Regions from separate parts of the Pseudoalteromonas sp. PA2MD11 genome, predicted to be linked through region 3. Evidence: predicted binding sites of a transcription regulator. Region 3 holds the regulator's gene; each other region holds the start of a gene.
What was found. Region 3 encodes sigma-54, which starts transcription at its own class of promoters, with help from an activator protein. Its sites were predicted from a motif close to GTTGGCACGNNNNTNGNNT; they were not measured.
Positions count from the first base shown of each region.

Region 1: ISP07_RS04755 (flagellar basal body rod protein FlgF) is a predicted target of sigma-54. The motif match lies at 1,651-1,669, and genes of this name have one in related genera.
Region 2: ISP07_RS17790 (YggN family protein) is a predicted target of sigma-54. The motif match lies at 1,392-1,410, and genes of this name have one in related genera.
Region 4: fliE (flagellar hook-basal body complex protein FliE) is a predicted target of sigma-54. The motif match lies at 1,210-1,228, and genes of this name have one in related genera.

Region 1 covers NZ_JADKNF010000003.1:8,778-11,944, forward strand. The annotation lists gene ISP07_RS04745 (flagellar hook assembly protein FlgD) at 1-124, shown strand, start outside; gene flgE (flagellar hook protein FlgE) at 176-1,543, shown strand; gene ISP07_RS04755 (flagellar basal body rod protein FlgF) at 1,704-2,468, shown strand; gene flgG (flagellar basal-body rod protein FlgG) at 2,490-3,167, shown strand, end outside.
Region 2 covers NZ_JADKNF010000019.1:65,057-68,223, reverse strand. The annotation lists gene ISP07_RS17795 (PLP-dependent aminotransferase family protein) at 1-493, shown strand, start outside; gene ISP07_RS17790 (YggN family protein) at 556-1,356, opposite strand; gene ISP07_RS17785 (PA3496 family putative envelope integrity protein) at 1,748-1,936, shown strand; gene ISP07_RS17780 (glutathione peroxidase) at 1,989-2,471, opposite strand; gene ISP07_RS17775 (AzlD domain-containing protein) at 2,579-2,878, opposite strand; gene ISP07_RS17770 (AzlC family ABC transporter permease) at 2,875-3,167, opposite strand, start outside.
Region 3 covers NZ_JADKNF010000012.1:53,166-56,332, reverse strand. The annotation lists gene lptA (lipopolysaccharide transport periplasmic protein LptA) at 1-304, shown strand, start outside; gene lptB (LPS export ABC transporter ATP-binding protein) at 301-1,026, shown strand; gene ISP07_RS13625 (RNA polymerase factor sigma-54) at 1,133-2,629, shown strand; gene hpf (ribosome hibernation promoting factor) at 2,657-2,944, shown strand; gene ptsN (PTS IIA-like nitrogen regulatory protein PtsN) at 2,948-3,167, shown strand, end outside.
Region 4 covers NZ_JADKNF010000003.1:44,089-47,255, forward strand. The annotation lists gene ISP07_RS04915 (sigma-54-dependent transcriptional regulator) at 1-1,096, shown strand, start outside; gene fliE (flagellar hook-basal body complex protein FliE) at 1,267-1,599, shown strand; gene fliF (flagellar basal-body MS-ring/collar protein FliF) at 1,620-3,167, shown strand, end outside.

The DNA.
Region 1 (3,167 bases), on a different contig from region 3:
CAGCAGTATGCCTATGGCGACCTTTAAGAATATTGAAAGTGTCAATATTAATGGCGCAAGCGGCATTATCGTAAATACAAAAGAGGGTGCGGTTAGGCTAACTGATATAGCTGAAATCGCATAAGTATAAAAGGTTTGGGTTAGCTTAGGCTAAGAGATAGGTTAGAGGTGAGTTATGAGCTTCAATATTGCATTAACAGGCTTAGCAGCCGCACAAAAAGATTTAGACGTAACAGCAAATAATATTGCTAACGTTAACACTACGGGCTTTAAAGAGTCTCGTGCAGAGTTCGCTGATGTATACGCATCATCAGTATTTAGTTCTGGTAAAACAAAAAATGGTGACGGTGTAAGAACAACAATGGTGGCACAACAATTCCACCAAGGTTCACTCTCTTTCACAAATAACTCACTTGATTTAGCAATTACTGGTGAAGGTTATTTCGCAATGGCGAATGACTTAGGTGCACAAGACTTTACTTACACGCGTGCTGGTGCGTTCAAACTTAATAAAGATAACTTTATTGTGGATGCGAGCGGTAATTACTTACAAGGTTTCCCTGTTGATGAAGCAACCGGTGACACAACCTCTGTAAGCTTAAGTACATCTTCTGCGCTACAAATTCCAGATGCATCAGGTTCACCACGTGCAACCACTAATGTCTATTCGTCATTTAACCTTGATTCACGTGCCTCTGCGCCAACTGTGACACCATTCGATCCAGAAACAAGTGCAACTTATAACAGCTCTACATCGACAACGGTGTATGACTCATTAGGTGAACCGCATATTCTACAGTTCTTCTTTGTGAAAACTGATTCTACAGTGACTGGTAATGAAAATGAGTGGGAAGTATACGCTACATTAGATGAAAAGCCATTTGATGCAACAGGTGTTGAGCAAACCACAACACCTTATACACCATTATCAACTTTTCAGTTTGATGCCAGTGGCTTACCACAAAGTACAGATGGTACAGCGAATACTGATACAACATTTAATCCATTAACGTTACCGAGTGGTTTAGGTGCTGCGACAGGCCTTTCTGATTTACTTTCGAATGGTGCAAGTTTCCCTGATGATGTGACTATTAACTGGCGTGATGAAGCGGCAACAGCAAATAAAGTTCCAACTCAATACGCAAGTAACTTTGAAGTAAAAGCATTAGAGCAAGATGGTGCGACTGTAGGTCGTCTATCAGGAATTGATATCGGTTCTGACGGTAAAATTGTTGCGTCATACAGTAATGGAGATACGTCGTTCCTAGGTCAAGTTGCTATGGTGCGCTTCTCTAATTCACAGGGCTTGCAACAAGTTGGTGATACATCTTGGAAGAAGAGTTTAACGTCAGGTGAGCCGATTGCGGGTGAACCAGGTTCAGGTACTCTAGGTTCAATTAACTCATCAGCGCTTGAGCAATCAAACGTTAACTTAACCAATGAACTTGTTGACTTAATTAGTGCTCAGCGTAACTTCCAAGCAAATTCACGTGCGCTTGAGGTTAACTCAACACTACAACAAAACATCCTACAGATCCGTTAATCTTAACGGTTCTAAGCTTAATCCGACACGAAGGCTGCTTCCTCTATTGGCAGCCTTTTTTCATTCTTACTATTCATTTTTCTCTTCTATTTTAGCGTCAATTTTACTTTGGCACTTTTATTGCATTTCTTAATTATCGTATTTTTAGTGAGTCAATGTTATGGACAAAATGGTCTACATTGCCATGTCGGGTGCTAAGCAAAGTTTGCGAGGTCTTGAGCTCAAGGCCAACAATCTTGCTAATGCTAACACCACTGGCTTTAAAGCTGATTTTGCACAAGCTCGCTCTATGCAAGCCTTTGGTGAAGGTCTGCCATCTAGGGTGTTTGCAATGCAAGAACGCCCAGGATCTAATATGGAATCGGGTGGTTTTGTTGAAACTGGCCGTGAGCTTGATATCGCGATGAGCGACCGTGGTTGGTTGAGCGTACAAGATGCATCCGGCAATGAGGCGTACACCAAAACTGGCACATTAAACATTACTCCAGATGGCGCATTGATCACGAGCCATGGCCGTCAAGTAATTGGCGAAGGTGGTCCAATCATTTTGCCATTGCCTATTGAAAAAGTTGAGTTTAGTGAAGATGGCGCTATTCAGGTTCGCCCGCAAGGTGCGCCTGCTAACTTTTTGGAAGTGGTTGATCGCTTAAAAGTGATTGAGGCTGATAACACTCAGCTTGAAAAAGGCAATGACGGTTTATTTCGACCAAAAGAAGACATGTTGGTCAATGACCTTTGTGGTTTTTGTGACATTTCACCAAACGTAAAAGTATTGTCGGGAACGCTTGAAATGTCGAACGTAAACCCAGTGCATGAAATGGTCGATATGATCAGCAATCAACGCCAATTTGAATTACAAGTTAAATTGATGAAAACAGCCGAAGAGCTCGATGAGCGTCAAGATCAGCTGTTACGCATTGTTTAAGATGACTGAGAGGGTAGAGTTATGAATCCTGCATTATGGATCAGTAAAACCGGGCTTGACGCCCAGCAAACCGATATTTCGGTGATCTCAAATAATCTCGCGAATGCCAGCACGGTAGGCTACAAAAAAAGCCGCGCCGTATTTGAAGATTTACTATATCAAAACATTAACCAGCCAGGTGGCCGCTCGTCGCAAGACACTGAAATGCCGTCAGGCTTAATGCTTGGTGCCGGTGCCAAAGTGGTTGCTAACCAAAAGAACTTTTCACAAGGTAATATGCTTACCACTGAAAATTCATTGGACTGGATGATCTCAGGCCCAGGTTTTTTTGAAGTGCAATTACCAGATGGCAATATTGCCTATTCACGTAATGGTCAATTCACGACTGACGAAGATGGTCGCATTGTAACTTCCGGCGCGGGTTTTCCATTACAGCCAGAAATGAACGTACCAGACGATGCACAATCAATTACTGTTTCACAAGACGGTGAAGTGTCAGTGCGTATTTCAGGTCAAGCAGAGAACGTGGTCATCGGTCAGCTCACCATTAGTGATTTTATTAATCCATCGGGTCTTGAGCCTATGGGGCAAAACTTATACACAGAAACCGCTGTGAGTGGCGCACCTGTGCAAGGTAATCCTGGTATCGATGGTTTAGGCACTGTGGTTCAAGGTTCCCTTGAAACCTCTAACGTGAAT
Region 2 (3,167 bases), on a different contig from region 3:
CTGCGCGTCGTTTTCAAAAACAGCCGCACCTAGTTACCGCATAGGTTGGATCATTGCCGGTAAGTTTGCAGAGCAAGCAAGACGACATAAACGCGCGCTTAGTTGCTCTGCGCCACTTATAAACCAGTGGACCTTGTATGAGTTTATAGCCAGCGGTGAGTACGACCGTAACATTCGTTTGCTTAGACAGCGCTTAAGTACCAACAAAGAAAGAATGATTTGGTGCCTGCAGCAATATATGCCTAATTGTGCGCGTATAAGTAACCCGCAAGGGGGCTGTGTTATCTGGGTTGACCTTGGTAGCCAATATGATGCGGTAAAGTTATTCCACTTGGCATTAGAGGCGGGGATCAGTATTACTCCGGGGTTGATATTCTCAGCGGGTAAAAAGTACCGTAGCTGTTTTCGCTTAAGTTATGGCTTGCCTTGGTCTGAAAACTTAGAGCAGGCGATTAAAACGTTATCGCAACTGACTGTGCTGGCCAAAAAATAAAAAAGCGCAGAGCAAGCTCTGCGCGAAAGGACCAAGTGTTTTGGTTCAGGGATGTTAATTCATTACTCTGCGTTCTGTTTGAAAGTAAATAGTTGATACTCTTTTAGCTCTGGTACTAGTACCACTAATTCTTGTTCTTTATGAGCGATATCAGCAAAGCTGCCGCATAATGCATCTGCACGTTCTTCAAGTTGAGCTGCCTGTGTTTCTACGCGTGCTTCTATTTGTGCGCCCATGTTTTCCATACGTTGCTCAAACTCATCCATGTCGCCACCTGAACCTAAAAGCTCAGAACCTAGCGCAATTAAAATACTGCCCATCGATTGCATCATGGCTGACTCTACAGCCGATTCAATTTGCTCATCGAATTGGTCTTCAAAGTTTTGGCCAAATTTTTCGAAATTTTGCTGACCCATGGTAAACGCACCTTGCTGATAGAAGGCGTTTTGCACTTCTACACTGATATCGTCCATTAATTCTGAAATGTCGTTTAGGCCATCAATATTGAAAGCATTTGATACTTCTTCAATTGCTACGCCTGCTATTTTTACGCCATCAAGTGCGATATTTGCTACTTCAGGAAGTTGGCTGCGTAAGCTGTCTGAGTAATCTGCAATTGCTTGCTGTTGTGAAGCATCAAGCGACACGCTTTGACCATCGATATATAAAGTGTGTTGATCGATGATTTTCATAGTACGATTATCGGCTGTGTATACTTCTAACTCGCTTGGTGTGATGCGTACATCATTTATAAATTCAACATCACACTGCTCACCGCTGAATGAAATATTTGTATCATTATCGTTATGAGCCATTGCGCTGGTAGCGATAAATAAAGAACTTACTAACAATAACTTTTTCATTTTTTTCTTTCCTGTTTGAAATGACACAAATACATAATCAAATTGAATGCCATAATTTATAAGTTCAATTAATTCAATGGTTTGATGTGTTTTTATGATTTTTTGAAAATTGCGGTCAATAATTTTTTAACCACTTTTTAGTCAAATTAACTAAAAAATACACATGCATAAATGACTCTTATCGAAACGATAAAAAACTCTCACTTTTCAGAAATCAAATTTAGCGCTATTTATTCACAATATTGACATATGACCTATTTAGCATGGGTGTATGGCTTTATTTTGGTGGTTTTTTAGATACTAAATTACTACTGAGCTTTTTAATCTTTGCCAATTCATCGAGCAAATTTTAATCTCAAGAATTGGTCTCAAACACTTTATGGAGTGGGTTGTGGGTAAGACATTTAGTTATGACGCGCTAGATGACGATTTTGTTGAAGACGAGTACGAAATGGTCGGGCGTAATCAACACGACAAGAAAAAGCAACGCGTTAAGAAGAAGTTGGAAGACTATCTTGAACAAAAACGCTTGCGTAGAAACTTAGGCGATGACGACTTTGACGAGTACTTGAATGACTAAGCATAAATTTAGATAAAGAGGCAATTTGCCTCTTTATTGCTTTTAGACTTTGTTATTTGCCCAGTGCAGCTGCGATGTCTGATTCGAGCTGTTCAGGCTTTGTCAGTGGCGCATATCGCTTAATTGCTTTGCCATCTTTACCAATTAAAAATTTGGTGAAGTTCCATTTTATTTTGCGGGTGATAAAGCCCGGTAACTCTGATTTTAGGTATCTAAAAACAGGGTGAGCATGTTCGCCATTCACATCGACTTTGCTCATCATTAAAAAGCTAACGCCATAGTTAATGAGGCAGCCTTCTTTAATTTCCTTCGCATCCCCAGGTTCTTGTTTGCCAAATTGGTTACAAGGAAAACCAATTATTACTAAGCCTTGCTCATGATACTTTTCATGTAGTGCTTGTAAGCCTTCATATTGTGGAGTGAAGCCACATTTACTTGCAGTGTTTACAACAAGTACGACCTTGTTTTCAAAATCAGAAAAGTCAACGGTTTGGCCTTGCAGGCTGGTAGCTGAGAGTTGGTGAAATTCGCTCATAGTGATAACTTTTTATTATTGTTGCATTGATTCTAACTTGCTTGGCATTTTTCTAAAAGGGTAAATTTTAATCAGCGTCTTTTCTTACTTGGGGATAAGCATCGCAGCTAACTTAAAATTATAAATAATCCCATTCCTGCCAGTGTTGTGTAGTATATGTTATGTGTTTTATAGGCCACGATAACAGACACAACAGCAGCACTTTGGTAAGGATTTTGCCAATCTAGATTTGTCCCTTCGTCATTAATAAACACAATGGGCACCCAAATTGCGGTGAGTACGGCAGGGGCGCTAAAACTTAAAAATTGCTGCATTTTCGAGCCGACTTTAAACGGTAATGCGCGGTGTAAAAATAAGTAACGTGTGAAGAAGGTGATACACGCCATTAATAAAATGGTGATCATCATTGTGTATGCTCCTCTTTTGCTTGCCAGCGACTAATTAGATAACCCACTGTCATAGCGATAAGAGCCGCGGTGACAAGCCAAAGTTGAAAGCCCTGACTTTTTAATAGCGTTGCAACAACGCCTGCGGTGATCACTGTAGCCAGTGTCGCCAGGTTCTTTACTCCCGGAATAACTAAAGCAATAAACGTAGCAGCGATGGCAAAATCAAGGCCAAGGTGTGTTAAATCGGGAAGGAGACTTCCTGCGACAATACCTAGCAAGGTCCAGATATTCCATGCAATATAAAAAC
Region 3 (3,167 bases):
CGAAGGTACAGTCGAATTAATTATCGCTACAGGCAAACCAGCTTACTTCGAAGAAAAGCAAGCTGATGGCACCGTGATGAGCGCCAGCGCCGAAGAAGTTCGTTATGATGTTGCGAAACGCTTCTTAACACTCAATGGCGAAGCTGAAGTCACTCAAGCGGGTCAAAAAGTAACGGCAAAAAGCATTACCTACGATATGGCTCAACAGCTGATCAGCGCAGAAAAAGACGAAAACTCAACAGATCGTGTACACACTATTTTAGTGCCTGTAGAAAATAAAAAAGACGATAAAGGCCAACCATGAGCACATTAAAAGCAGAGCTTTTAGCTAAAAGCTACAAAGGCCGCCAAGTGGTTAAAAATGTCGGTCTTGAAGTTGAAGCGGGCAGTATTGTTGGCTTGTTAGGGCCAAATGGTGCAGGTAAAACAACGACCTTCTATATGATTGTAGGCCTCGTACCAAGCGACAAAGGAAAAATAAGCATTGATGATAACGATATCACGCTTTTGCCAATGCACAGCCGTGCGCGCTTAGGTATTGGTTATCTACCACAAGAGTCGTCTATTTTTCGAAAATTAACAGTTTACCAAAACTTGATGGCCATATTAGAGACCCGCAAAGATCTTAACAAAACAACGCGCGAAGAGACGCTTAACAACTTATTAGATGAATTTAGCATTCAACATATTCGCGATAGCCAAGGTATGGCACTGTCAGGTGGTGAACGACGCCGCGTTGAAATTGCACGTGCATTAGCCGCTAATCCTAAATTTATCCTTTTAGATGAGCCTTTTGCTGGTGTTGATCCTATTTCGGTGTTAGATATAAAGAAAATTATTGAGCACCTAAAAAATCGTGGTATTGGTGTACTTATTACTGACCATAATGTTCGAGAAACCCTTGATGTTTGTGAAAAAGCCTACATTGTTTCTCATGGGGAGCTAATTGCATCAGGGACACCTGAGCACGTATTAGCTGACCAAACTGTACGTGATGTTTATCTAGGCGAGCAATTTAGGCTGTAACCATTACGCCACCGACTAGAGCATCTGCTAGACTTATACAACGACAATAAATCGATAACAGTGTCTTCACCGTTACCGATAACTTAAAAAGGATTGTTAGGGATACATGAGGCAATCATTACAGCTGCGCATGGGCCAGCAACTTACAATGACTCCACAACTGCAACAAGCCATTCGCTTGTTGCAGCTCAGTACATTGGATCTCCAGCAAGAAATTCAAGAAGCGCTTGATAGTAATCCTCTGCTTGAAGTGGAAGAAGCGGATTACAACGAAGAAAGCATCGGTAAGAATGAGCAAAAAGCGGAGTCTGACGATGTACAAGTCAGCGCGTCTGCCGACGAAGCACCTAGCGAATTCGAGCAAGAAAGTAGTGATGCTCTGAGTAAGGATACGGTTAGCGATGACTTAGCTATGGATATTACGTGGGATGAGTACATGAGTGCCGCCCCATCAACATCGTCTGGGCCAATGCCTGAAGACGAGTCTATTTACCAAGGTGCTTCAACAGAAACACTGCAAGAATATTTAATGTGGCAACTACAGCTCACACCATTTAGTCCTACCGATGAAGCGATTGCCGTTGCCATCGTTGAAGCTATCGATGACTCAGGTATTTTAACGGTTAGCTGCGAAGATATTGTCGAAAGCTTTAATCAAAATAATGATGAAGAAGAAATCGAACTAGATGAAGTTGAAGCTGTCTTAAAAAGAATACAGTTATTCGATCCAGTTGGTATCGGCGCGCGAAGTTTACAAGAGTGCCTGTGTATACAACTTCGTCAATTCGATGCCAATACGCCATATTTAGCTGAAACTAAAATGGTTTTATCTGAGCATATCGAATTATTAGCAAGTCGCGACTATCGCACTTTAATGAAAAAGACTAAGCTTAAAGAAAACGAGCTTAAAGAAGTGATGACGCTCATTCACAGCTTAAATCCTAAGCCTGCGGATAGCATAGTACGCGAAGAATCTGAGTACGTTATACCTGATGTATCAGTGAAAAAAGTGAAAGGCCGCTGGGTAGTCGAGTTAAACCCAGATTGTATGCCAAAGATTAGAGTGAACAGCCAATATGCGGCGATGTCTCGCTCTGTTAAATCAAGTAGCGACAGCCAATTTATTCGCTCTCACTTACAAGAAGCAAAGTGGTTTATTAAGAGCTTAGAAAGCCGTAACGATACGCTTTTAAAAGTGACCAACTGTATCGTTCAACAACAACAAGCTTTCTTTGAGCATGGCCCTGAGGCAATGAAGCCGATGGTGCTAAATGATGTTGCTGAAATGGTCGAAATGCATGAATCGACGATTTCACGGGTAACAACGCAAAAATATATGCATACCCCACGGGGTATTTTTGAGTTGAAATATTTCTTCTCAAGCCATGTCAGCACCGAAAATGGTGGTGAGTGTTCTTCTACAGCAATACGCGCTTTAATCAAGAAGTTAGTCGCTGCAGAAAACTCAGCTAAACCATTGAGTGATAGCAAAATTGCAGATATATTGGCTGAGCAAGGAATTAAAGTAGCTAGACGTACAATTGCAAAATATCGTGAGTCTCTAGCAATACCTCCGTCTAATCAGCGTAAGAGTCTGATTTAGACGTTTTACATAGAAGGAAAAATGCTTATGCAACTAAATTTAACTGGTCGTCATGTAGAAATCACTGATTCATTAAGAGACTATGTAAACACTAAGTTCGCAAAACTAGAAAGGCATTTTGATCATATTAATAATGTTCATGTCATTTTAGATGTAGAAAAATTAAGCCAAAAAGCAGAAGCAACTTTACATGTAAACGGAGGCGAGTTGTTCGCTTCTACAGAACATCAAGATATGTACGCAGCAATTGACTCATTGATCGATAAACTTGATCGCCAAGTCATTAAGCATAAAGAGAAATTAGCTCGACATTAAATTATGAAACTTAGTTCACTTACTAATCAGGACTGCAGCAAAGCTGCGGTCCTTTTTAATAGCAAAAAAAGAATTCTTGAGTATATTAGCGAGTTAGCTCACCAGCAGTTTCCTCATTTATCTCAACAAGATATCCTAGATGCTTTTCTGAACAGGGAAAAGTTAGGTAGTACAGGTATCGGCCGAGGAATAGCTATTCCCCACGGTCGAATGAGTGGTGCTG
Region 4 (3,167 bases), on a different contig from region 3:
AAAGCCGTTTGCTCCAGAAGTGCTCCTTAACATGGTGAGTCGTTATCTACCTGAAAAGGAAAAAGAAACCGATGGCCCAATCGTTGCCGATCCATCAAGTATTAAGCTATTAGAGCTCGCGAGCAAAGTTGCCCGCTCAGATGCCAGTGTCATGGTACTCGGCCCAAGTGGCTCGGGTAAAGAAGTCTTGGCTCGTTTTATCCACGATAAATCAAATCGTAGCGATGCCCCCTTTGTGGCTATTAACTGCGCTGCTATTCCTGAAAACATGCTTGAAGCAACCTTATTCGGTTACGAAAAAGGGGCGTTTACCGGCGCTATTCAAGCCTGTCCGGGTAAATTTGAGCAAGCTCAAGGTGGTACCATCTTACTTGATGAAATCACTGAGATGGATTTAGGCTTGCAAGCTAAATTACTGCGTGTACTTCAAGAGCGTGAAGTAGAGCGCTTAGGCGGTCGTAAAACCATAGAGCTTGATGTTCGCGTTCTAGCTACAAGTAACCGAGATTTAAAAGAAGCAGTGAGCGAAAATCTATTTAGAGAAGATTTATATTATCGCTTAAATGTATTCCCGTTAATGTGGAAACCATTAGCCGAGCGTCCTGGCGACATTATTGTATTGGCTGAGCATTTAATAGAGCGTCATTGCCTGAAAAGTAAAGAGCCTATCGCTCAACTAAGTGAGGGTGCGAAACAAAAGCTGCTATTGCATGCTTGGCCAGGTAACGTTCGAGAACTTGATAACGTTATTCAACGGGCATTGATATTATGCGATGGTAATAGTATTCATCAAGATGATGTTTTTATTGAAGAGTTGCTTACGGCGGATATCAAGCCAGTTGCTACGCCACCACACAACGCACCAGTTTATCAAGAGCAGCCTGTTGAAGTTAATTTAGATACCGTACCGCAAGTGAGTGAGCAGGGTAATTATAAAGACGAGCTGAAAGACAAAGAGCATCGTATTATTTTAGAAACCTTAACGCGCTGTAATGGTAAGCGTAAAGAGGTTGCAGAAACCTTAGGTATCAGTCCGCGCACGTTACGTTATAAACTGGCGCAAATGCGAGACTTGGGTATCGCCTTACCTGCATAAACTCCTTCCAAAAAGTTAGTCAAACAAGCTCGCATTTTTGTGAGCTTGTTTGCTGTCAAAACTCTGACAAGTAAATTAATTGTGTTAAGTTATTGAAAATATTAATTTTATTTTGTGGCACGGTTTGTGCTTTATCAGTGCATAAGTAAACTGCATTGTCAGAGAGTATTATGAAAGTTCAAAACAGCGCATTATTTCAAGAAATGCAATCTATGGCTTCAGAAGTTGGTCGTAGTAACTCAATTAATAATTTACCAACACAAACTCAGCCAACTTCATCGGCACAGTTTAGTGATTTACTTACCAATGCACTTGATACAGTGAATGGCTTACAGCAAGAAGCAAAACAAAAGGTAACCGCGCTTGAAATGGGCGATCGCAGTGTTTCACTTGCGGACGTAATGATTGCTTCGCAAAAGTCATCAGTTGCCTTTGAAGCGACGGTACAGGTTCGCAATAAACTTGTTGAAGCTTATAAAGAAATTATGAACATGCCTGTGTAACTAGGTAGTGGAGAATTATTGTGGCGCAATCTAATCAATCAACTGATCTAGCCTTAGCAGGTGGCGGTATCGATGCAACCGATACTGACGATCAACAAGAGCAAAAGTCAGGCTACCTAAGTGCCTTAAATGGTGTAGACGTTTTACGCCAGGCTACTTTAGTGATTGCTTTAGCAATCTGTTTGGCTATCGCAATTTTTATTATTATTTGGGCTCGTCAGCCAGATATGCGTCCGCTTGGCAAAATGCCAACGGAAGAGCTTATTCAAACGCTGGACTTTTTAGACGCTCAAAAGATTGATTACGAACTTGATGGTAACGTCATCTCTGTTGAAGAAGGTGAATACCAAAACATCAAATTATTGATGGCTCGTGAAGGCCTAGAGCAAGCGCCAAGCTCAGGTACTGACATCATCATGCAAGACATGGGGTTTGGTGTAAGCCAACGCCTTGAACGTGAACGTTTAAAACATGGTCGTGAGCAACAGCTTGCACGTACCATCGAAGAGCTAAAAAATGTTACTCGCGCCAAAGTACTTTTAGCTATTCCAAAAGAAAACGTATTTGCTCGTCGTGAAAAACAACCTTCAGCGACGGTAGTGCTTACCTTAAAACGCGGTCGTACACTTGACGGTGAAGAAGTTGACTCAGTAGTTGATATTGTTGCCTCAGCAGTCCAAGGGTTATCGCCAGAGCGTGTTACTGTTACCGATCAAAATGGTCGCTTACTTAATTCAGGTTCACAAAACTCACTTGCTGCTCGCTCTCGTAAAGAGTATGAGATTGAACGTAAGCGTGAAGAAGAATACTTAAATAAAATCGATAGCATCCTTATTCCAGTTGTAGGTTTAGGTAACTACACAGCGCAAGTCGACTTAAATATGGATTTTAGTGCAGTCGAAGAAACACAAAAACGTTATAACCCAGACTTACCCGCTGTGCGCAGTGAAACCACGTTCGAAGAAAACAACATTGGTGGTCTTGCTGTGGGCATTCCAGGTGCGCTAACGAATCAGCCGCCAGTTAACTCTAATATTCCTGAGGTCGCTGGCCAAGGTAGTGCAGGTTCAGCAACGAACCCAAGTCGTTCGCATAAAGAAGCAACACGTAACTACGAACTTGATACCACAATTTCGCATAAGCGCCAGCAAACCGGTGTTATCCGCCGCATCAGTGTGTCAGTTGCAGTTGATTATGTACCACAAGTAGGTGAAAACGGTGAAACAACTATGGTTCCTCGCTCTGTCGAAGCATTGTCAAATATTCGTCGCTTACTACAAGGTGGTGTTGGGTTTGATATGCAACGCGGTGATGCACTTGAAGTCGTCACAGTGCCATTTGTAAGACAAGATACAGGTGAAGCGATTGAAGTTCCACTTTGGGAGCAAGATTGGTTCATGAAGATGCTACGCTTAGCATTAGGTGCACTGGTTATCATCGTACTTATTGTCTTTGTTGTAAGACCTATGCTGAAACGTCTAATTTACCCAGACGATACACTAGAAGAATATGATGAAGATGCATTAAGTGCAGGTGTAGATATTGGTGATAGCACGCTAGATATGCTA